2 regions of the Streptomyces sp. NPDC127097 genome follow, and region 1 is predicted to be linked to the other one. Evidence: predicted binding sites of a transcription regulator. Region 1 holds the regulator's gene; the other holds the start of a gene.

Region 1 (3,204 bases):
AAGGAGTACGACGAGGCGCGCACGCTGTTCGGCAACGGCGGCTACCGGCCGGGGCCGGGCGGCGGCGGCAGCTTCAACTTCGACCTGGGCGACCTCTTCGGGGGCTCGCAGGGCCAGGGCGGCGGCGGAGGTTTCGGCGGCGGGCTCGGGGACGTCTTCGGCGGCCTGTTCAACCGCGGCGGCGCCGGTACCCGTACCCACGCGCGCCGGGGCCAGGACATCGAGTCCGAGGTGACGCTCAGCTTCACCGAGGCGGTCGACGGGGCCACGGTCCCGCTGCGGATGTCCAGCCAGGCGCCGTGCAAGGCGTGTTCCGGCACCGGCGACAAGAACGGCACCCCGCGGGTCTGCCCGACCTGCGTCGGCACCGGCCAGGTCAGCCGGGGCGCGGGCGGCGGCTTCTCGCTCACCGACCCGTGCGCCGACTGCAAGGGCCGGGGCCTGATCGCCCAGGACGCCTGCGAGGTCTGCAAGGGCAGCGGGCGGGCGACCAGTGCCCGGACGATGCAGGTCCGCATCCCCGCGGGCGTCTCGGACGGGCAGCGCATCAGGCTGCGCGGCAAGGGCGCCCCGGGCGAGCAGGGCGGCCCGGCGGGCGATCTGTACGTGGTCGTGCATGTCGACGCCCACCCGGTCTTCGGCCGCAAGGGCGACAACCTCACCATCACCGTGCCGGTCACCTTCCCGGAGGCCGCGCTCGGCGGGGAGGTCAAGGTGCCGACACTGGGCGGTCCGCCGGTGACGCTGAAGCTGCCGGCCGGCACGCCCAATGGGCGCACCATGCGGGCCCGTGGCAAGGGCGCGGCCCGTAAGGACGGCACACGGGGGGATCTGCTGGTCACCATAGAGGTGCTGGTCCCCGGTGACCTCAGCGACAAGGCGAAGGAGTCGCTGGAGTCCTATCGCGAGGCGACCGCGGGGCCGGACCCGCGGGCGGAGCTGTTCCAGGCCGCGAAGGGAGCTTGAGATGGACAGCCGGGGCGGGCAGCGTCGTAACCCCTATGAACTGACCGATGAGTCGCCGGTGTACGTCATCTCCGTCGCGGCTCAGCTCTCCGGCCTGCATCCGCAGACCCTTCGGCAATACGACCGGCTGGGGCTGGTCTCGCCCGACCGCACGGCCGGGCGGGGCCGCCGCTATTCGGCCCGTGACATCGAACTGCTCCGTACGGTCCAGCAGTTGTCCCAGGACGAGGGCATCAACCTCGCCGGCATCAAGCGCATCATCGAGCTGGAGAACCAGGTCACGGCCCTCCAGCAGCGGGTCGTCGAGCTCCAGGGCGCCCTGGAGGGCGCGGCCAGCGCGATGCAGCAGCGGGAGGCGGCGGTGCACGCCTCCTATCGGCGCGATCTGGTGCCGTATCAGGATGTGCAGCAGACCAGCGCACTGGTGGTCTGGCGTCCCAACAAGCGGCCGGAGTGACGGCCGCGGCCGGGGCGCCGACGCCCGGCACATAACGCGAGAAGGGCCGGGGAGACCCGGCCCTTCTCGCGTTTCCGTACGATCGCGGCGCCCGGCCGCGGTCCGCTCAGCAGCCGTTGTATCCGGCCGTCGGCATCGACAGCCGCCGGTGCACCTGCGACTTCATCGCCAGGGTGTAGACCGGCTCGTCGAGGTCGGCGGTCTCCAGGCGGACGCCGGCCGCGGCGCACCGTGCGGTGAACTCGTCCGCACCGGCGATGGCGTTCTCCAGCGCCCGGCGGTTGGGCGCCACGAACACATCGACCAGGCCCTCTTCGACGTCACGCCACAGCGCGCCGTGGTCGGCGCGCAGCTGGTGCAGGCTGAGCTGGCAGGTCAGGTGGTAGTCACGGGCCGCCGCCCACTGCTTGCACATGTCGTGCTGGCTGCGGTCATCGACCAGGAACGGATCCTCGTCCAGCTCGGACAGCGGCATCAGGCAGGCGATCGCCGTGACTCGGACCGAGTTCATCGTGCCCTCCGGGGCGTGGCGACTGTGGGGGCGACGATACCCCCGCGAGCGGCCCGTGGAGGAGGGGCTGTACCGGGCGGCGAGGCATAGCCGCAGGCGTGGCAGATCTTCCAGCCGTCCTGATTCACGGCGAGCTGGCCGCCGCAGCGCGGGCAGAGCTCGGCGTGCGGATGCGGCCGGGCGGGGGACGGACGGCGCGGAGCGGTCGTCACCTTGCACACTGCCGACGCCATACGGCCTCCAGCTGCTGTCTTTTGCAGGGGACAGGTCCGATGTCGTCCGTGATTGCGCGGAGCTGTTCGGTTCCCGTCGCTCTTGAGTACCAGGTGGGTGGCCCGGAGCGGATCCGGAGGGACCGTTTCCGGCCAGCGCGCCGGAGGGGGAGCGGCGGTCGGGCCGGCGCTCAGGCCCGGCCCATCGCCTTGGTCACCGCGATCTCGATCATGACGCGATCGGGGTTGGGCGTCGGCGTCCGGCCGTACCGCTCGGCGTACCGGCGCACCGCGTCGGCCACCGACTCGGCGTCCGTACGCACCCGGGCCCGGCCCTCCAGCGTCGCCCAGCGCCCCTTGTCGACCTGGCACACGGCGACGGTGGCACCGTCCGCCCCGGCGGCGAGGATGTTCTTGACCTTGGCACTGTCCTTGCGGGTGATGATCCGCGCGATCCGCTGCCCGGCGTCGTAGGTGACGCCTACGGGAACGACATGGGGCGTCCCGTCCGTACGCAGCGTGGTGAGGGTCGGCATCAGATACTCGCCCCAGAAGGCGAGGTATTCCGGGCTGAGGGCGCTGAGGTCATGGGCCATGGGGGCCAGAGTAGTTCGGCGCCCGGGACTCAGAGGAAGTCGGCGGTTTCGAGGTCGAAGGAGAAGGGGGCGGGGAGGGGGACGGGCTTGCCGATGGGGACGGTGTTGTGCCCTGCGTAGTCGTTCCCGGTGGGCTCGCTGAACAGCGTGATCGTGCCCTCGCCGCGGTCCACGAGCAGATAGAACGGGATGCCGGCGTGGGCGTAGCAGTGCCGCTTGCGGACGCGGTCGTGCTCAGGCTTGCTCGATGTCACTTCCATGACCAGGGTGACGCCGTCGCTGGGCATCCAGGGCTCGGCATCCAGGAACACATCCAGTTCGGTGGGCGCGAACGTGGCATCGGGGATGACGTGGTTCTTGCGGTCGGCGGGGTTCAGCAGGAGCCCCTTGCCGCCGGAGACGTCCATGTCGGTCGCGGACTTCACCAGGATCTGTTTGGTGAGCCGGCTGAAGAAACGCTCG
Region 2 (3,204 bases), on a different contig from region 1:
GGCGTCCCAGGTCTTGTCGATGTCCAGGCAGCGCGCCGACGCGGGCTCCGGGCAACTGACGGCTTCCGCTTCCATCCGCCCCCGGACCAGCTTCAGCGCCCACTCGGGATCGCCCAGGGCGCGGTCGAGTTCGGCAGGAGTGACACGTGCGTACTCTCCGATCATGCTCATGGACCCGACGTTAGGGCCGGCCACTGACAACGCCGGGTGCGCGGCGGGGCGGTGCCCGGCCGCGGCGGGCGGAACGGGCCGGGCGTGGCGAACGCCGGTGCGCGGCCGGGTCGTCGCCGCCCCGCCGGCGCCTGGGAGAATGGCGGCCCCTTCCCGGCACGGCCTCGTGCGGTGCCCGCCGACGCAGGAGTGCACCCACCTTGACCTCAGAGCGCGAGCCCTCGATTCCCGTCGCCGGCGACCTCGGCCTGACGTCCGACTGCGGCAGCTGCTTCGGGCTGTGCTGTGTCGCGCTGCCGTTCGCGGCCTCGGCGGACTTCGCCATCGACAAGGACGCCGGCCGGCCCTGCCCGAACCTTCAGCAGGACTTCCGCTGCGGCATCCACCACGAGCTGCGCCCGCGCGGCTTCACCGGCTGCACCGTCTTCGACTGCTTCGGCGCCGGGCAGAAGGTCTCCCAGGTCACCTTCGACGGACAGGACTGGCGACGGGCCCCGGGGACCGCCCGGCAGATGTTCGACGTCTTCCCCGTCATGCGGCAGCTGCACGAACTCCTCTGGTACCTGTCCGAGGCGCTGACCCGGCCGGCGGCCCGCCCGGTCCACGCCGAGCTGCGCGCCGCCCTGGAGGAGACCGAGCGCCTCACCCGCGGCGGCGCCGAGGAGCTGCTGGAGCTCGATGTGGCGGCCCACCGGGGCGAGGTCAACGCCCTGCTGCTGCGCACCAGCGAACTCGTCCGGGCCCAGGTCCCGGGCCGTAAGAAGGAACGGCGGGGCGCCGACCTCATGGGGGCCCGCCTCAAGGGCGCCAACCTCCGGGGCGCCAACCTCCGTGGGGCCTGTCTGATCGCCGCCGACCTCAAGGGCGCCGATCTGCGCACGGCGGACCTGATCGGCGCCGATCTGCGCGCCGCCGACCTCGCCGGCGCCGATCTCACCGGCGCGCTCTTCCTCACCCAGGCGCAGCTGAACGCGGCCGAGGGCGATGCCGCGACCGAGCTGCCGCAGAACCTGAGCCGGCCCGCCCACTGGTAGCGCGGCCCCGCGCCCCCACTGCCCCGCACCCCGGCCTGCCTCGTCCGGCCGTACCCGCCGTTGACCCACAGGAGCCCGGCCCCGCCCGCCCGACCGCCGGGGGCCCGGCCCGCCGGAACGGCAACTCCCCTGATCGCTCACAGCGAACGCCCCCGGGGGAACATCTCCGGGCCCGGCCGCATTGAGTGAGTACAGCTCAACTTGCTTGCCGAAGGGGAGATCATGGCTTCGACGTCCACATCGCTCACTCTGCCCGTGCTGCCCCTCGATGACGAGGTCGTGCTCCCCGGCATGGTGGTGCCCCTGGACCTGTCCGACGCGGACGTACGGGCAGCGGTGGAGGCCGCCCAGGCGGCCGCCTCCTCGGGGAACAAACCGCGGGTGCTGCTTGTGCCCCGCATCGACGGGAAGTACGCCGCGATCGGCACGCTCGGGCGGATCGAGCAGGTCGGGCGGCTGTCCGACGGCGATCCCGGCGCGCTGATCCGGGGCCTGGGCCGGGTGCGGATCGGTTCCGGCACCACCGGGCCCGGGGCCGCGCTCTGGGTGGAGGGCACCACCGTCGAGGAGCAGGTCCCCGATCCCCTGCCCGGTGCGGTGACCGAACTCGTCACGGAATACAAGGCGCTGGCCACCAGCTGGCTGCGCAAGCGCGGCGCCTGGCAGGTCGTCGACCGCGTCCAGCAGATCGAGGACGTGCCGACGCTCGCCGACAACTCCGGCTACTCACCGTTCCTGACCATCGAACAGAAGGTCCAGCTGCTGGAGACCGCCGACCCGGTCGCGCGGCTGAAGTACGCCACCGAGGTGCTGCGGGAACACCTCGCCGAGCAGGATGTCGCCGAGTCCATCGCCAAGGACGTCCAGGAAGGCGTCGACAAGCAGCAGCGGGAGTTCCTGCTGCGGCGGCAGCTGGAGGCGGTCCGCAAGGAGCTCGCCGAGCTCAACGGCGATCCGGAGGACGAGGGCGACGACTACCGCGCCCGCGTCGAGGCCGCCGATCTGCCCGAGGACGTCCGCAAGGCCGCCCTCAAGGAGGTCGACAAGCTGGAGCGGTCCAGCGACCAGAGCCCCGAGGGCTCCTGGATCCGCACCTGGCTGGACACCGTCCTCGAACTCCCGTGGAACGAACGGACCGAGGACGCCTACGACATCGCCGGCGCCAAGGAGGTCCTGGACGCCGACCACTCCGGCCTGGAGGACGTCAAGGAGCGGATCACCGAATACCTGGCCGTCCGCAAGCGGCGGGCCGAGCGCGGTCTCGGCCTGGTCGGCGGGCCCTCGAAGGGGGCAGCGGGCAAGGACGGTGGCGGGCGACGGGCCGGCGGGGCGGTGCTGGCGCTGGTCGGCCCGCCCGGTGTCGGCAAGACCTCGCTCGGGGAATCCGTCGCACGGGCCATGGGCCGGAAGTTCGTCCGGGTCGCGCTCGGCGGCGTCCGGGACGAGGCGGAGATCCGCGGCCATCGCCGTACGTATGTCGGCGCGCTGCCGGGCCGCATCGTCCGGGCCGTCAAGGAGGCCGGTTCCATGAACCCGGTCGTCCTCCTCGACGAGATCGACAAGGTGGGCTCCGACTTCCGGGGCGACCCGGCCGCCGCCCTCCTGGAGGTCCTGGACCCGGCGCAGAACCACACCTTCCGCGATCACTACCTGGAGGTCGAACTCGACCTCAGCGATGTGGTCTTCCTGGCCACCGCCAATGTCCTCGAAGCCATCCCCGAGCCGCTGCTCGACCGTATGGAGCTGGTCCGGCTGGACGGCTACACGGAGGACGAGAAGGTCGTCATCGCCCGGGACCATCTGCTGCCGCGCCAGCTGGAGCGGGCCGGTATGGAGCCCGGCGAGGTGACCCTGGAGGACGAGGCGCTGCGCAAGCTGGCGGGCGAATACACCCGCGAGGCGGGCGTACGGAATCTGGAGCGCGCGGTCGCCAGGCTGCTGCGCAAGGTCGCCGCACAGCACGAACTGGGCGAGCGGGAGCTGCCGTTCACGGTCGGCG

Evidence for each region. The regulator HspR, encoded in region 1, represses chaperone genes until heat shock. The targets are predictions, from matches to a motif close to TTGAGNNNNNNNNNCTCAA.
Region 2: the regulator HspR is predicted to act here: its motif matches at 1,387-1,405, upstream of lon (endopeptidase La).

The regions. Positions count from the first base shown of each region.
Region 1 covers NZ_JBHXFI010000022.1:14,063-17,266, reverse strand. The annotation lists gene dnaJ (molecular chaperone DnaJ) at 1-966, shown strand, start outside; gene ACFWJW_RS18535 (heat shock protein transcriptional repressor HspR) at 968-1,423, shown strand; gene ACFWJW_RS18530 (hypothetical protein) at 1,530-1,934, opposite strand; gene ACFWJW_RS18525 (pyridoxamine 5'-phosphate oxidase family protein) at 2,338-2,742, opposite strand; gene ACFWJW_RS18520 (Uma2 family endonuclease) at 2,772-3,204, opposite strand, start outside.
Region 2 covers NZ_JBHXFI010000030.1:63,784-66,987, reverse strand. The annotation lists gene ACFWJW_RS22680 (YfbM family protein) at 1-171, opposite strand, end outside; gene ACFWJW_RS22675 (pentapeptide repeat-containing protein) at 372-1,205, shown strand; gene lon (endopeptidase La) at 1,428-3,204, shown strand, end outside.